Regions from separate parts of the Megasphaera elsdenii DSM 20460 genome, predicted to be linked through region 1. Evidence: riboswitches for the same ligand, from Rfam matches in the RefSeq annotation. Region 1 holds a riboswitch; each other region holds the start of a gene.
What was found. Region 1 has a riboswitch for ZMP and ZTP ahead of C6362_RS04060 (L-lactate MFS transporter). Riboswitches for the same ligand answer to the same signal wherever they lie in the genome.
Positions count from the first base shown of each region.

Region 2: it holds a riboswitch for ZMP and ZTP, as region 1 does, so the genes downstream of both, C6362_RS10040 (formate--tetrahydrofolate ligase) here and C6362_RS04060 (L-lactate MFS transporter) in region 1, are expected to answer to the same signal.
Region 3: it holds a riboswitch for ZMP and ZTP, as region 1 does, so the genes downstream of both, C6362_RS06855 (phosphoribosylaminoimidazolecarboxamide formyltransferase) here and C6362_RS04060 (L-lactate MFS transporter) in region 1, are expected to answer to the same signal.

Region 1 covers NZ_CP027570.1:857,234-863,098, reverse strand. The annotation lists gene C6362_RS04075 (PTS fructose transporter subunit IIABC) at 1-481, opposite strand, end outside; gene pfkB (1-phosphofructokinase) at 531-1,436, opposite strand; gene C6362_RS04065 (DeoR/GlpR family DNA-binding transcription regulator) at 1,433-2,194, opposite strand; gene C6362_RS04060 (L-lactate MFS transporter) at 2,713-3,951, opposite strand; ZMP/ZTP riboswitch at 4,025-4,109, opposite strand; gene C6362_RS04055 (D-alanyl-D-alanine carboxypeptidase family protein) at 4,160-5,305, opposite strand; gene rsmG (16S rRNA (guanine(527)-N(7))-methyltransferase RsmG) at 5,323-5,865, opposite strand, start outside.
Region 2 covers NZ_CP027570.1:2,113,230-2,119,094, reverse strand. The annotation lists gene ltrA (group II intron reverse transcriptase/maturase) at 1-981, opposite strand, end outside; gene C6362_RS10045 (cyclodeaminase/cyclohydrolase family protein) at 1,449-2,069, opposite strand; gene C6362_RS10040 (formate--tetrahydrofolate ligase) at 2,071-3,750, opposite strand; ZMP/ZTP riboswitch at 3,798-3,875, opposite strand; gene C6362_RS10035 (phosphohexomutase domain-containing protein) at 3,928-5,436, opposite strand; gene C6362_RS10030 (transketolase family protein) at 5,501-5,865, opposite strand, start outside.
Region 3 covers NZ_CP027570.1:1,452,214-1,458,078, forward strand. The annotation lists gene C6362_RS06825 (pyridoxal phosphate-dependent aminotransferase) at 1-132, shown strand, start outside; tRNA gene C6362_RS06830 (tRNA-Ile) at 208-284, shown strand; tRNA gene C6362_RS06835 (tRNA-Ile) at 341-417, shown strand; gene C6362_RS06840 (MBL fold metallo-hydrolase) at 482-1,420, shown strand; gene C6362_RS06845 (S1C family serine protease) at 1,417-2,550, shown strand; gene rlmH (23S rRNA (pseudouridine(1915)-N(3))-methyltransferase RlmH) at 2,550-3,029, shown strand; ZMP/ZTP riboswitch at 3,113-3,190, shown strand; gene C6362_RS06855 (phosphoribosylaminoimidazolecarboxamide formyltransferase) at 3,245-4,420, shown strand; gene C6362_RS06860 (molybdopterin-containing oxidoreductase family protein) at 4,699-5,865, shown strand, end outside.

The DNA of each region.
Region 1 (5,865 bases):
CTTCTTCTTCTTCGGCTGCGACCTGTTCGGCTTCAGCTTTATCGATGATAGCCAGGTATTCTTCCGGTGTCTTGGCATTCATCAGGTTGTCGCGGAAATCGTCGTCCATGAGCATACGGCTCAGGCGGCTCAAGACTTCCAGATGGACGTTGGCACCGCCAGCCGGAGCGGCGATGAGGAAGAACAGGTGAGCCGGTTCGTCGTCGAGGCTTTCGTAGTCGACGCCGTCGCGGACGATCATCGAAGCCAGGCCCGGTTCATTGACGGCTTCCGTCTTGGCATGGGGAATAGCGATGCCTTCGCCGATACCCGTACTTCCTTCCTGTTCACGAGCCAGGACGCGCTGTTTGTACAGCTCTTTGTCGTTCAGGTTGCCACCGGCAGCCATGAGGTCGACCAGGTGGTCGATGGCAGCAGCTTTGTCGGCTACAGACGCATTGAGGTCGATGCTCTGTTTCTTGAGTAAATCTACAATACGCATTATTTCTCTCCTTCTCTTCTCAACTTTCTACACAAAACTACGTGTTTCTTTATAAGGCCGCGTATACTTCTTTGATATCGTCTTCCGTAGCCAGCCATTCATGGAAAGCCGAAGCACTACCGGCGCTGATGCCCATTTTCAGGGCTTCGTTGAGGTCGCCTTTCGACGCTTCAAAGCCGGCCAGGAAGCCAGCGACCATGCTGTCGCCGGCGCCGACGGAGTTGACCAGCGTGCCATTTGGGGATTGGCGGCGGTATACCTGGCCGTCTTCGCCGAGGAGCAGGGCGCCGTCGCCGCCGAGGGAGACGAGGACGTTGCGGGCCCCCATGGCCTGGAGCTGTTTGGCGCAGACCGTGATTTCTTCATCCGTATGGAGGTCGACGCTGAACAGTTCGCCTAATTCAAAGTTGTTCGGCTTGATGAGGAACGGTTTATATTTGATGACATTCTTCAAAAGGTCGCCCGTAGCATCGACGACGACGCGGATTCCGCGGCCCTGGAGGCGTTTGAGGATCTGTTCGTAAATATCATCGGGGATATCGCTGGAAATACTGCCAGCCAGGACCAGCGTGTCGCCAGCTTTGAGGGTATCGATCTGAGTCAGCAGGGCCTGCAGTTTTTCTTCCGGAATATGCGGTCCCATGCCGTTGACAGCCGTTTCATCATCGGCGCTGACTTTGAGGTTGATGCGCGAGCAGCCTTCATCGAGGACGATGAAATCCGTATCGCCGCCATTGGCTTTGGCCAGCCGTTCAATTTCCCGGCCCGTAAAACCGGCGATGAAGCCGAGCATCTTGGACGGGATGTGAAGGTTCCCCAGGACGAGGGATACATTGATGCCCTTGCCGCCGGGATAAATCATTTCCTGTTCGGCGCGGTTGATATCACCGGCCGTAAAGGTCTTCATGTGGACGACATAGTCTAAGGATGGATTGAACGTAACTGTATAAATCACAGGATATGCACCTCCGTAATCTGCTGATACGGCCGGTAGTCAATGTGCTCTTCGGCCTTTGCCGTAATCAGCGTAACCATTGATAAATCTGCAAAAGTAATGTGCGAAGATAAACCGAATTTACTGGAATCGGCCAGGACGAAGCGGTCCAGGCACTGGCCGACGGCAGCGCGCTTGCAGACAGCTTCTTCATCATCTGGCGTCGTACAGCCGGAATGGGGAGCGATCCCATTGGCTCCGAAGAACCCTTTGGTGAAATGATAGCGGCCGATCATGTCCCGCATTTCGCTGCCGACAATGGCTTCCGTATCGCCTTTGACCCGTCCGGGCAGGATATAGATGCGGCTGCCGCTGCGCCCTAATTTCTGAGCCAGCGGGATGCTGTTGGTCACGAAAGTCGCTTCGGACCCGGCCAGGAAATCGGCCATCTGCTCTGTCGTCGAACCGGCATCGAGATAGACGAAATCATCTTTCTTGATCAGGCTGGCCGCATACTGGGCGATGCGGCGTTTGTCGCTCATATGGATGGAATATTTATCCTGCAGGTTTTCCATATCCGCTTCATACGAAGAATCATCGCGCAGCGTCGTGGCCCCGCCATGGACGCGGCGCAGACGGCCTTCGCGGTCCAGCGTGAGCAAATCCCGGCGGACCGTCGATTCGGAAATGTTCAGAAAACTTACTAAGTCCTGGACCGAAACGGCACCGCTCGTATTGACAAGACGCATGATTTTTTCATGTCTTTCTTCTGTCAACATCGTATCACTTCCCTTTTATCCTCCTTTGGCCTCATTATACCGTTATATTCAATCAATTTCAATCAAATCCAATCATTATAATCAAAAAGCAATCATTTTCATTCATCTATGCGCCCAACTCATTAAGTGATTTTATTCACATTCGTAGTAGGGGCCGTCCCAAAGGGCGGCCCGTTGTGGGAATCCCGCGAAATGCTGTTCGTCGATATCATTATTCGCCGGCCGCAAAGCCATGCCTCATGGACCAGTTGGGTATATCTTCCATTGTTCACAACGGGACGCCTTAACAGGACGTCCCCTACGCACAAGGCCACAGGCCGTGAATGATTTACCGCTTTCAGCGATGGCGTTCATCGTTCGTCGAAAAAAAGCTGCCGCATAAGCGACAGCTTTTTTCATTGTAGGGGCGACCACGTGGGGCGCCCGCTTCAGGATATGTGAATTTTCCAATCATTTTTCTAGGAGAATCCCCCAATTTCCGAACGGGTCGCCCACGTGGCGACCCCTACGATGAACGATTATCCCCGCGCTTCTGCGACCCTGGCGATGCCGTGGCGGGTGCGGTATTTCAGGAAAATCATCAAGGCCAGGGCAGCGACGAAGGCGCCGACGAAGAAGTACAGCGTCACGGCGTAGCTATTGGTATTTTCTTTGATAAGCGACAGGACCAGGGGACCGGCGACGCCGGCAGCCCCCCAGGCCGTGAGGATACGGCCGTGGATGGCGCTGAGGTATTTCGTGCCGAAGAGGTCGCTGAGATAGGCCGGCATGCACGAGAAGCCGCCGCCATAGCAGGAGATGATGAGCAGGACCAGGACCTGGAAGCTAAAGGCGCTGGTAACGCGGGCCAGCTGCCAGAAAGCCAGGATTTCGATAAGGAAGAAGAGGACGTATGTAGCCGAGCGGCCGAGGTAGTCGGATACAGTCGCCCAGGCAATGCGGCCGGCACCGTTCATGAGGCCGATGAGGCCCACCATGGAAGCCGCTGCCAACGGCGACATGCCGACGACGTCCTGGGCCATCGGCGAGGCGACGGACAGCAGGGCGATGCCGCAGGTGATGTTGGTGAAGAAGAGCCACCAGATGGCGTAGAACTGCCAGGTCTTCATGGCCTGGCGGACGGTGAACTGCGGCTGGGCGTCGGCATATTCGACAGTTCCTTCTTTTTCGGCCTTGGCCGGGACGTCACCGGCAGCAGGCGACGCCAGGTAGAGCGACGAAGCCGTCATGATGACCATATAGACGCAGCCAAGGATGATGAAATTGGCGACCAGGCCGAAATGCTGGACCAAGAGCTGCATAGCCGGGCCGGCAATGAGGCTGGCAAAGCCGAAGCCCATGATGGCCAGACCCGTAGCGAAGCCCCGGTTTTCCGGGAACCATTTGACCAGAGTCGATACGGGCGTGATATAGCCCGTTCCCAGGCCGATGCCGCCGATGACGCCGTAAAAGGCGTAGAGCATGGGCAGGCTGTGGGCGTAGAGAGCTGCTGCCGTACCGAACATGGCCGTGACGAAGCAGGTCATCGATAAGAGGCCCGATTTACGGGGCCCGATTTTCTGGACAAAACTGCCCAAAAAGCCGGCCGACAAACCGAGGAACAAGATGGCCAGGGAAAAGGTCCACGTCGTTTCCTTGAGGGTAAATCCCATAGATTCCATAATGGGCTTGGTGAGGACGCTCCAGGCATAGACACTGCCGATACAGAGGTGGAGCCCCATGGCAGACAGGGCGATGAGCCAGCGATTTCGTTTCATTAGACAACACTCCTTATGAGGAGCCAGGCTGGCGAAAAAAAATACCGGCCGCCTGGCTCAAGAATATGTAGCATACTCTTGCCCAGACGGTCGGCATGAAAGGGTCCGTACAGTTCACGTGGTGACTCCACTTGATTCCGTCAGTCCTGTACGGATCTGCTGATGCGTTTATTATACGAATATGGACAGAGATTGTCAATATCCTTTTTTAGGCGGCCGGCGAAAAGGGAACGTAAGGCTGGCTGGAAACAGCCGGCTTACTTGTCTTAGCCGTATCCGCTTTGGCAGCGGTCTTCACCGTCGTCTTAGCTGCCGTTTTAGCCACTGTCGCAGCCGTTGTCTTTACGGCCGTATCTGCTTTAGCAGGTGCTTTGGCCGCAGCCGTAGAAGCTGCCGCCGTGGCTGCTTCTTTCTTCTGCTGGGAAGCTAATTCAGCAGCCTGGGCCTGTTTTTCCTTGATATCCGACAAGGTCTGGCCTGCCGGTGCCTGGCGCAGGATATAGACGTTTTCTGCCGGTTCGACCGGTTTCAGTACGGAGAAGCCATAGCTCATGAGTTTCTGGGCATCGCCGAAGCGGTCGTCCGAATTCATGATAGAGGCGATGACGGTCCGGCCGTCCTGCGTAGCCGATGCGACCAGACAGGGACCGCCGGCATTGGTCGTACCGGTCTTGATGCCGTTGGCACCGGGGAAGCCGCTGGTCAGGAAATAGTTCGTCGTCGTGCAGTGCTTGGAGCCGCCGTTGATATAGGGCATGTCGTATTCACTGTGGCTGACCATATCGCGAAATTCCGGCAGTTTCATGCCGTAAGCGGCCATCGTCGCCATATCGCGGGCTGTCGAATAGTGGTCGCTGTCCGGCAGGCCATGGGGATTAGCGAAATGAGTATTCGTACAGCCCAGGGCGGCTGCTTTTTCGTTCATCTTGGCGACGAAATCGGCCTGACTCGGCGTAACCGTTTCGGCGACGGCAATGGTGGCATCACAGCCGGATACAGTCATCATACCGGTCATGGCATTGCGCAGGGTAATCTGGTCGCCCGGGTCGATACCCAGGACGGACGCATCGCTTTCGATATCGTAGACATCTTTCGTAATGTTGATAGGCTGATCCAATTTACCCTGTGCCTTTCCCAGTTCGACGCCTAGGATGCAGGTCATGATTTTCGTCGTGCTGCCCGGATAGGCCCGGTCATCGGCATTTTTCGCATAGAGCGTGTCGCCTGTATCGGCATCCATGACATAGGCAGCATGAGCACTGATTTCAGGCGGCTGCGGTGTATCGGCAAAGACAGCAGCCGATACGGTCAGGCAGGCCGCAGCGGCCAGACAGAGGATTTTTTTCAAAGACATAGCGTACACTTCTTTCTCTATAAGGGATTTTTCGCAGCCATCTTTGGCTTGCGGGGATATTTCTTGGGGCTTTCCTTTACTTTTTCGATATAGAGGACAGCGCGGACATCGTCCAGGCCTGGCAGGCGGACCGGCCGGACTTCGGCGACTTTGCCGCCCAGGATCTGCAGGGCTTTTTCGCCTTCCGCCAGTTCTTCTTCATACTGGGCCCCTTTGAGGGAAATGAAATAGCCGCCGGTCCGGACGTAAGGCAGGGCCCATTCGGCCAGGATGTTCAGGCGGGCCACGGCCCGGCTGGTGACGATATCGAAGGCACTGCGGTATTCCGGTTTATGGGCCATTTCTTCAGCCCGGCCGTGGAGGAACGAAGCGGTCAGTCCCAAATCGCAAACGACCTTTTCCAGGAAAGTCAGCCGCTTCTGCAGGGAATCGAAGAAGGTCACCTTCAGATCCGGCCGGTAAATGAGCAGGGGCAGGCCGGGAAAGCCGGCACCGGTCCCCAGATCGAGGACGCTGGCGCCATCTTTGAAATAAGCCGGGTCATAGCAGGACAGGCTGTC
Region 2 (5,865 bases), 1.2 Mb from region 1:
GAGTCGGCATTTTCCATTCTTTTGGTAGAAGCCATATCCCAGATATTTAACATAGCGGATGTGGGCTACGTGCGTCTTATTTCGATTCACCTTGAGAAATAATTTCTTCTCAATATATCGAGTGATGCTTTCCAAGGTCCTTTCGGCACTTCTTCTGCTTTTGCAGAGTATCATGCAGTCATCTGCATAGCGGACAAATTTATGTCCGCGCCGTTCCAGCTCCTTATCCAGCTCATTCAGCATGATGTTACTCAAGAGCGGACTCAATGGCCCTCCTTGGGGAACCCCCTGTTCACTTCGTTCGAACATCCCATGCCGGATAACACCAGCATGGAGATATTGGTGTATCAGCGAGATGACCCGGCCGTCTTTTACGCTCCTTGACAGAACTTCTATCAATTTGCTTTGGCAGACATTGTCGAAAAATTTCTCCAAGTCCATGTCTACGACGTAGACATAGCCCTCATCTGCATAGGCCTGGCATTGTTTCAACGCATCGTGGGCGCCCCGTTTGGGACGGAACCCGAAACTGCTATCTGAAAACTGTGGCTCGTAGATAGGCACAAGAACCTGCGTAATCGCCTGTTGTATCATGCGGTCTACGACCGTAGGGATTCCTAATTTCCGGAATTTCCCTTTTTCCTCTTTGGGTATTTCAACCCGACGGACTGGCTGGGGCTTATATTTCCCATTCCGTATTTGCTGAAGGAGGTCCAGGCGATGTTCCCGCAGGTAGGGTAGAAGTTCATCTACACTCATCCTGTCGACCCCGCCGGTTCCTCGATTAGACTTTACCTTCTTATAGGCACCATTTAAGTTGTCTCGTGATAAAATCTGCTTCAACAGACTGTCCGCTGGCAAGCTTGCAATGATGTCGTTGTGTTCAGCAATCCTCGCATGGGCAGACGCTTCCACATATCCCGGTTGTTCCGCAACCTCTTTTTGTGGACAGCCTTCTTGATGAAGTTTTCTGTCTTTCATTCCATGATTGGTTACTTTCATTAACTAACATCTCCTAGGATTCGGCCCTTTCCTCATGGTCTATAGCCCATAAGGTACTATGGCCTCGGCTGACTCCTCATGATAAATCTTATTTCAACCATGATGTCCAATCTATATGGCACCATCATGTCCATGAGGCCTCCCCGGGTAAGAACGCACTCTTTCTCTCCATGTGTCTGCCACATCTACTATTCATGGTTCCGTGTAGCTATGGGACTTCAACCTGTTAGGCGGCCTTATCCCCATGACTAGCCTTATGTGATTTCTGTTCGTCAGACCAGAGATTTGCCTCGACCTTCCTTCAGATTCCATCTCACGATGGACACCCTTGGTTCTGGCTATAGCCTTCCCGCTACCGGGCGGCTTAGGGACTTTCACCCATTAGAGTGCGCCCATGCCGGGCGCACCTACAAAAAAAGCTTGTCGCACGTGCGACAAGCTTTTTTTCACCGCTTCCGGTATTCGTATTCTACGTTTTGTTCGACGATGGCCGCTTTTTCTTCGATTTCGCGGATTTCGTTGATCATCTGCTTCACGAAGGTTTCGTCTTTGATGGATTTCAAATTGATGCGGACGCTGTAGAAAGCCGAGCGCATGGCGGCCCTGGCATTCATGGTGGCGATGACGCCATCGGTGATGACCCAGGCGTTGCCGTAGCGGACGACTTGTTCTGCCAGCTGGAGGAGGACAAAGATGTCCTTCCCCAATTCAAACGGCGATATGGCCGCATCCTTGAAGGCCTGCTGGACCGTGGCCGCCCGGTCCGGTGTGTCCTTGGGCAGGCGGACAGCGCGGATGACGCTGTCAAAAGCGGCGGCGTCTTCGGCGATGCCGTCGAGGTACCGCTGGCGCAGGCCATGGGCCTTGTCGCGAATGGAAACCATGAGTTTCTCGATTTCGTCATAACCTTTCTTGCCGATGGTCAGGTTGGCGACCATTTCTACGAGAGCGGCTGCCGATGCCGCCGTCATGGCGGCGATGCCGCCGCCACCGGGAACGGGTTCCTTAGAAGCCGTGACTTCCAGGAGCCCGTCCAGGGGCATGGATTGGAATTGTGTAAAATCCATCTTAGAACAATCCCGTAATGACGCCGTTTTCGTCGATGTCCATGCGGTTGGCAGCCGGTACTTTCGGCAGGCCCGGCATGGTCATGATGTTGCTCGTCTGGCAGACGATGAAGCCGGCACCGGTGCAGACGCGGACGTCCTTGACCGTGACCTTGAAGCCCTTGGGCGCACCGAGGAGCGCCGGGTTATCGGACAGGGAGTACTGCGTCTTGGCCACACAAATCGGCATTTTGTCGAGGCCAAAAGCTTCCAATTCTTTGATCTGTTTCTGGGCGTTGCCTTCGAAGATGACGCCGTCGCCGCCGTAGACTTTCTTGACGATGGTTTCCATCTTCTTGGGAATGGAATCGTTGACGTCGTACAGCGGTTTGTACGGCGTCTTGGGCTGTTGCAGCAGTTTCAGGACTTTTTCGCCCATTTCGACGCCGCCTTTGCCTCCTTCGGCCCAGCAGTTGTTGAGGGCGACTTCGACGCCGTAATCTTCGCAGAGTTTACGGAGCGTTGCGATTTCTTCGTCTGTATCGCTGATAAATTTATTGATGCCTACGACGACAGGCACGTCGAAGAGACGCATATTTTCGATATGTTTTGCCAGGTTGGCAAAGCCCTTCTTCAAAGCTTCGACATTTTCTTCCTGCAAGTTCTTCTTGTCGACGCCACCATGCATCTTCAAGGCACGGACCGTGGCGACGATGACGACGGCATCCGGTTTGATACCGGCGAAACGGCATTTGATGTCCATGAATTTTTCAGCACCCAAGTCGGCACCAAAACCGGCTTCTGTAACGGCGATGTCCCCCATCTTCATAGCTAGTTTAGTAGCGACGACGGAGTTACATCCGTGGGCGATATTGGCGAAAGGCCCGCCGTGGACCAGGGCCGGCGTGTGTTCGATAGTCTGGACCAGGTTCGGTTTGATGGCATCCTTCATGAGGATGGCCATAGCCCCTTCGACGCCGAGCTGGCGGGCCGTGACCAGATTGCCGTCCAGGTCATAGGCTACGGTGATGTCGCCCATGCGTTTCTTGAGGTCCATGAGGTCACTGGCCAGGCAGAGGGCTGCCATGATTTCCGATGCGACAGTAATCATGAAGTGGTCTTCCCGCGGGAAACCGCAGACTTTGCCGCCCATGCCGACGACGATGTTGCGCAGGGCCCGGTCGTTCATGTCCATGACGCGCTTCCAGATGACGCGGCGCACGTCGATGCGCAGGGCATTGCCCTGGTGGACGTGATTATCGATGGCTGCGGCCAAGAGGTTGTTGGCAGCCGTAATGGCATGCATGTCGCCGGTAAAATGCAGGTTGATGTCTTCCATCGGCAGGACCTGGGAGTAACCACCGCCGGCAGCACCGCCTTTGATGCCGAAGACCGGTCCCAGGGACGGTTCGCGCAGGGCGACGACGGCTTTATGACCCATGTAGTTCAGGGCCTGGGCCAGGCCGATGGTCGTCAAGGTCTTGCCTTCGCCGGCCGGCGTCGGCGTAATGGCCGTGACCAGGACCAGTTTCCCATCTTCGTTCTTCGAGAGGCGTTTGATGGCGTCAAAAGAAATCTTTGCTTTATATTTTCCGTAGAGTTCCAAGTCATCATCGGTGAGGCCGACTTGGTTTGCAATGGCCGTAATCGGTTCCAATTTCGTCTGCTGTGCAATTTCGATATCGCTCAATACCTTTGCCATAGTAGTTGTCACTCCTGTTCTCTGCATAAAAAAAGGCCGCTCCGCTGGAAGTTTGCCCAGACGGTCGGCTTCAAGAAATCATGCTCCCCGTGGTAACTCCACTTCCGTCAGTCACATGATTATGGCCTTATTATACAAAAAAAGAACCCTTGGGTCAAGGGTTCTTTTCGTTACGTCTTACTGGATTACGCTGGTATCGAGGTGTTCAAAGCCCGTAAGCAGGCCTTTCACCTGGCTGGCGATCTGCTGGCAGCCGCCTTTTTCCCTGCTTTCGATATTCAGCGGCATGTTCGGGTCGTGGAGGGACATGCGCAACAGGGCCCAGCCGTTGGGGAATACGAGGCGCACGCCTTCATAGGACGGCTTGGCGATGGAAATGCCGGCTGCAGCGGCCCGGTCTTCGAACTGTTTGAGCACGTCAGCGCCATAGGCCTGGACACCATCAGTGCCGGTGATTTTCAAGCGAAATTCGACGCCTTCTGCCGGATGGCCCAGTTTGGCGATGAGGTCGCCGAGCTGTTTGCCTTCTTTCTTGGCTTTCGCCGCAGCGATGAGCAGTTTGACCGCCAGGTAGGCACCGTCGTCGAGGTAGTAGTTTTCGCTCAGCGCACCGTGGCCCGACGTTTCGATGGCCAGCGGCGAGACCGTGCCGGCCTCGTTGAGGCGGATACATTCGTCGATGACATTTTTATAGCCCCGCATGTAGCGGTGATGGACCAAGTGGAGTTCATCCTGGAGGAACGTCGTCAGTTCATCCGACGTGACCGAGTCGGTGACGATGGTGCTGCCAGGATAATCGGGCGCCAGGATAGCGGCCATCATAGCGATGAGGGCATTGCGGTTGATTTCTTTCCCATCGGGCAGGACGGCGCTCATGCGGTCGACGTCGGTGTCGAAGATGAGGCCCAGGTCGGCTTTGTTGTCGAGGACGGCCTGGCGGATCGACGCCATGGCGTCGGCATTTTCCGGGTTAGGGATATGGTTCGGGAACATGCCATCCGGTTCGAGGAACTGGCTGCCCGTCGTATCGGCGCCGAGTTCAGAAAGGACCTTGGTGGCAAAGAATCCGCCGCTGCCGTTGCCGGCATCGACGACGATGTGCATCCCTTCCAAAGGACGGTCGTACATCCCGGCACAGAGGCCGGCGCAGATCTTGCGGCGCAGATGCAGCGAATAGAGGTCGATCAGGTCCAGCGAGGCAATGGCAGCCGACGAGACAGCCATGGCCGACGACTGGGAAGCCAGGCTCAGGACTTCCGTGACCTCGCTCTTTTCCAGACCGCCGTCGACGGTAAAGAATTTCAATCCGTTGCGGTTATACGGCAAATGGCTGGCCGTAATCATGATGGAGCCATCCATGTGAGTATCTTCAAAAATGATGGACATGAACATAGCCGGTGTCGAAGCCAGGCCGCAATCCGTGACGTGGACGCCTTGACCGAGGAGGCCGCCGAAGACGGCTTCTTTCATCATAGCTGCCGATACACGGGAATCGTGGCCGACGGCAATGTGCAAGTCACTCACCTGTTTATTCAGCTTCTTCGCCAAAAACTTGGCAAAGCCAGCGGCAATGCGGTTGACCGCTTCCGGTACCAACGTGACGTCTTCACCGGGGACGCCGGCAACGGCGACGCCGCGGACATCACTGCCATTCTGTAATTTCATCATTGCTTCTGTAGAAATCATGTATTCATGTTTCCTTTCTTCAATTTAGCGCACCGAGGTCCGCCGCTTTTTATCATACTGAAAATCAGGCCAAAAGGCAAGCCTTGACGATGGCCTCTGCCGTAAGGCCGTATTTCTGCAAGAGTTCTCCGGCCTTGCCCGATTCGCCGAAACAATCATCGATGCCGACATAGGCCTGGCGGGTCGGATGGCGGCGCGACAAGGTTTCTGCCACGGCACTGCCCAGGCCGCCGATGACGCTGTGTTCTTCAGCTGTGACGACGAAACCCGTCTGTTTGGCCGCAGCGACGACCAGGTCTTCGTCCAGGGGCTTGATAGCGGCCATGTCGATGACCATGACCTGGCGCCCCCGGTTAGCCAGGATGTCAGCCGCTTTCAAGGCTTCCTGGACCATGAGTCCCGTTGCGATGACAGCGGCATCACAGCCGT
Region 3 (5,865 bases), 590 kb from region 1:
CTGAACCTGCTCATCGTCCCGGCCGACAGCTTTGGCTGCCCTGGCTACGTCCGCGTATCGTATTGCGTCGATCCGGATATGATCAAACGGTCTTTTGCCGCCTTTAAGAAATTGATGGAACAGTATCAATAAAAAAGTGTAAGAAATTGGAAGAATTTCCTTGACACGTCCTGTATCTGTGGTATACTAAACAAGTCGTTAGGAAATGGGCCTATAGCTCAGCTGGTTAGAGCGCACGCCTGATAAGCGTGAGGTCGGTGGTTCAAGTCCACCTAGGCCCACCAATTTTTTCACTTGACAATTTTCTGCGATATGTTATACTAAGCAAGTCCCATGACATGGGCCTATAGCTCAGCTGGTTAGAGCGCACGCCTGATAAGCGTGAGGTCGGTGGTTCGAGTCCACCTAGGCCCACCACACAGACCATCGTTTGGATTATTCCGGAACGATGGTTTTTTTTTCAACAGAAGGAGGGGAGACCATGACGGAAAGTGAAAGGCAGCTCCAGGCGATGGCCCTGTCGATTCAGGCAGCCCGTCAGCAGGCCGGATGCAAGGTACCTGTTGCGGCACCGCCAGCAGCGGCTGATGCGATTCCCAATCTCGGCGGCGAAGCCCGGTCAGGCGACTGCCTGGTCAGTATGCTGGCCAGCGGCAGCAAGGGCAATGCGGCCTATATCCGTTGTGGGAAGACGAATATCCTCATCGACGCCGGCATCAGCTGTCGCCGTATCGAACAGGGGTTGAAGCGCTATGACTGCACCTTGAGCGACCTCGATGCGGTCTTCATCACCCATGAACATTCAGACCACGTCAACGGCTTGGCGACGCTTCTCAAGCGGACGGCCATGCCCGTCTATACGACGGCCGAGACCTGGCAGGCCATGGGCCGGAAAGTAGAAGGCTTCCAGGACCGTTTCGTCCGGCTGACGCGGCGCGTAGGCCTAAAGGACATCCAGGTCATCCCCTTTGCCATCTCCCACGATGCGGCCCGGCCCGTCGGCTATACCCTCTGCCACGGCGATTCGAAGATTACCTTGGCGACGGACTTAGGCTGTGTCAGCCCCGATGTCGCAGCCGCTGCGGCTTATGCGGATATCCTCATCTTAGAAGCCAATCACGATGAGCAGATGGTCCGCAACGGTCCGTATCCGTATCCGCTCCAGCAGCGCATCCTCGGCCGCTGGGGGCATCTGTCCAACAAGACGGCAGCCGCTTTTCTGGCCGGGTTGCCGACGAAAGGCGTCATGCGGGTCCTCCTGGCCCACCGCAGCGAAAAGAATAATACGCCGTCCCTGGCGCTGCACACGATGCGTACAGTCTTATCCCAGGCCGGCCGGGTCATCGGCCAGGATATCTTATTACGGCTGGCCTGCCAGAAGGGCAGTGTCCGCTTCCAGGAAGGGAGTCATGAACTATGATGCAACGCAAACATATCATCACGGCAGCTGCTGCCGTCGTCCTCATCGCTGTCGGCGTCTTCGGCGGCTTCAAGATCCACGATGCCTTTTTTACGCCGAGCGGCACTTATAACGGAACCGTGAACCAGCTCCAGGAACCGTCGAAATCGGATTCCATCTCGGATGCCCGAAATACGGCTGTCGTCCAGGCTGCCAAGAAGGTCAGCCCGGCCGTCGTCGGCATTACGACTAAAGTCTATAACCGCGATATGTTCAACCGGAAAGTCCTGGTCGGTGAAGGCGTCGGTTCCGGCGTCATCTTCGACAAGGCCGGCTATATCGTAACCAATAACCACGTCGTCGGTACGGCCAAGACGGTCATCGTCTCCCTGGCCGATGGCCAGAGTACGGAAGGGACCGTCGTCGGCCGCGATGAAAAGACGGACTTAGCCGTCGTCAAGATCAAGATGGACAACCTGCCCGTCGCTGAATTTGGCGACAGCGATTCCCTGCAGGTCGGCGAACCGGCCATTGCCATCGGCAACCCGCTGGGCCTGGAATTTCAGGGGACCGTCACGGTCGGCGTCATCAGCTCTTTGAACCGGACTATCGGTGCCGAAGGGCAGAGCATGAAGCTCATCCAGACTGACGCTGCCATCAATCCGGGCAATTCCGGCGGCGCTCTCGTCGATGCTGACGGCAAGGTCATCGGCATCAACAGCGCCAAGATTTCTAAAGAAGGCGTCGAAGGCCTGGGCTTCGCCATTCCTATCAACGCAGCCCGCCCGATTCTGCAGGACCTCATCCAGAACGGCAAGGTCGTCCGCCCGTACCTCGGCTTATACGGCCTGGACCAGCAGATGGCTGCCCGCTTCGGCATGAGATTGAATGTACCTGGCATTTACGTCTATAAAGTCGCTGCCGGCGGACCTCTGGATCAGGCTGGACTCAGACACGGCGACGTCATCTTGAAACTCGATGGCACCGATGTCAAAGACTTCAGCGCCCTCCAGAGCGTCATGGACAAGCACAATGTCGGCGATTCTGTCAGCCTGGATTATACGCGCAACGGTTCGGACCACGAAGTCACCGTCGTCCTCCAGGAAAGTCCGCAGAATGATTCGTCAGACCAGGGGGATGGGACCAACTGATGAAGTATCACGTCATTACCATCGGCAAGATCAAAGAGAAATACCTCACCGCCGGCATCGACGAGTTTTTGAAGCGCCTGCGCCCGTATGGCCAGGTCGAAGTGACCGTCCTTCCTGAAGAGAAGATGCCTGAGAATCCGTCGCCGGCCCAGAAGGCCCAGGTCCTCGACAAAGAAGGGGAGAAGATGCTGCGCCACGTCCGCCAGGGCTCGCACCTCTTCGCCCTGGATGTACAGGGGAAACTCGTATCCTCTGAAGATCTGGCAGCGTCCTTTGCCAAACTGGCTCTGTACGGCTGCAGTGAAATCTCCTTCATCATCGGCGGCCCCTTCGGCCTGAGCGACCTCGTCCGCCGCAAAGCCGACAACTGCATTTCCTTTGGCCGTATCACCTTGACCCATCAGATGATACGCCTCCTCTTATTGGAACAAATCTACCGCGCCATCAAGATCGACCGGCACGAGCCGTATCACTTATAAAACAAAGCCCCTCCCGTGGAAGTTCTGCCTATCCAGGGAGGGGCTTTTTCTTGACATCTCCCGGCTGCGGACGGTATAATAAACCTGAAACATGTGACTGACGGAAGTGGAGTTACCACGGGGAGCATGATTCATACGAGCCGACCGTCTGGGCGAAACGTTCCAGAAGTGTCGGTATTTTTTTATTTTTGCTTAACTATTCAGGAGGAATCACCATGAAAGAACTGCAATTAAAATACGGCTGCAATCCCAACCAGTCGTCGGCCCGGGTTTATATGAAAGATGGCAGCGACCTGCCCTTTACGGTCCTCAACGGCCGCCCCGGTTATATTAATTTGCTCGACGCCTTCAACAGCTATCAGCTGGTCAAAGAATTGAAAGAAGCAACGGGCCTTCCGGCTGCGGCTTCCTTCAAGCACGTCAGCCCGGCTGGGGCCGCCGTCGCCACGGAAATGAGTGATACCCTGAAAAAAATATACTGGGTCGACGATCTGAAATTGTCTCCCCTGGCTTCGGCTTATGCCTGTGCCCGCGGTGCTGACCGCATGAGCTCTTATGGTGATTTCGTCGCCTTGTCCGACGTCTGCGACGTTGAAACGGCAACGCTCCTCAAACGGGAAGTTTCGGACGGTGTCATCGCTCCGGGCTACAGCGACGAAGCCCTGGCCATTTTGAAGACCAAGAAGAAGGGGAACTACTGCGTCCTCCAGATTAACCCGGACTACAAGCCGCGCTTAATCGAATCGAAGGAAGTCTACGGCGTCACTTTTGAACAGGAACGCAACGAAGCTAAGATTACGACGGACCTCTTTAAGAATATCCCGACGAAAAACAAGGATATCCCCACCGATGCCCAGCGCGATTTGATGATCGCCCTCATCACCCTGAAATACACTCAGTCCAACTCGGTCTGCTACGTCAAAGACGGCATGACCATCGGCGTCGGCGCCGGTCAGCAGTCCCGCGTCCACTGCACGCGCCTGGCTGGTAACAAAGCCGATATCTGGTGGCTCCGCCAGAATCCGAAAGTCCTGAATCTGCCTTTCCGCGACGATGTCCGCCGCCCGAACCGTGACAACGCTATCGACGTCTACATCTCTGATGATTACGAAGACGTCCTGGCCGACGGCATCTGGCAGGATCTGTTCACGGAAAAACCGGAACCGCTCACACGGGAAGAAAAGAAAGCCTGGATTGCCCAGCTCCACGGCGTCGCCTTGGGCAGCGATGCTTTCTTCCCCTTCGGTGACAACATCGAACGGGCTCATCGCAGCGGTGTCGACTACATCGCCCAGGCCGGCGGCTCCATCCGCGATGACAATGTCATCGAAACGTGCGATAAATACAACATCGCCATGGCCATGACCGGCCTGCGCCTGTTCCATCATTAAGCATATCCCCCTTTCTGTCGGGAAAGGTCGTTTTCTTTTATATTCAATGTTTGGGGTTTGATGTTTGAAGTTTGATGTAATGGCTTTTAAATTTAAAATCATTTGCTAACTGCTAACCCCTAACTGCTAACTGCTTAAAAGGAGCTGTCGCGATGCGACGGCTCCTTTTTTCACCAATTCCAGGCGGGCCGCCCTTTGGGACGGCCCCTACGAACCACGAGTCACGAACTACGAACCACGAGTCACGAGCCACGAACCACGAAACAAGAGGTGATATCATGAAAACCTATACATCTGTCTGCCCTTATGACTGCCCCGATGCCTGCGGGCTTGTCGTTTCTGTCGACGACGGCCGCGTCGTGTCCGTCGCCGGCGATGGGGCCCATCCTTTTACGCGCGGGACGTTGTGCCCGAAGATGGCCCATTATGAACGGACCGTTCATTCGCCGCGCCGCCTGACGACGCCGTTGAAGCGGACCGGGCCCAAGGGAAGCGGCCAGTTTGCACCCATTTCCTGGGACCAGGCCCTGGCGGAGATTGCTGAAAGGTGGAAGGCGATTATTGCCGATTGTGGTGCCGAAGCCATCCTGCCTTATTCCTATGCCGGCACCATGGGCATTGTCCAGCATGATGCCCTGCACGGACTGTTTTACCGTCTGGGCGCTTCGGAACTGGATCGGACCATCTGCGCTCCGGCCAAAGGGCAGGGATTCAAGGATGTCATGGGCAGCACCATGCCGACGGCACCGCAGGAAGCTCAGGACAGCGACTGCATCTTCCTCTGGAGTCTCCACATGGTGGCGACGAATATCCATTTCCGCCACGATGTCGAAGCGGCCCGGCGCAAAGGGGCCGTCGTCTGGTGTATTGATACGTACCGCCATAAGACGGCTGATTTAGCCGACCATTTCGTCGCCGTCCGCCCGGGGACCGATGGAGCCCTGGTCCTGGGCATGATGTATGTCCTCGACCGCGATGGACTGGCCGATGAAGCCTTTCTGGCGGCAAACGTCCTCGGCTGGGACGAACTGAAAGTGCAGGTCCTCCCCAAGTATACGCCGGAAGCCGTGCAGGCTATCACCGGCGTACCGGCTGCGACTGTCGTCGCCTTGGCCCAGGCCTACGGACAGGCCCGGGCGCCTTTCATCCGCCTCGGCAGCGGCCAGTCGCGCTATCGCAACGGCGCCATGACGACACGCCTCATCACCTGTCTGCCTGCCGTCGTCGGCGCCTGGGGCAAGAAAGGGGCCGGCCTGTTGACGTCGGCATCGGCGTCGAAAGCCTATAATAAAGAAATCGTCACCCATTCCGATTGGAAACAGCCAGGCAAGCGCATCGTCAACATGTGCTGTCTCGGCCAGGCCTTGACGGAAGATGATAGCATCCGCAGTCTCTTCGTCTATTCGTCGAACCCGGCCTGCACGGCGCCGGACCAGAACCAGGTC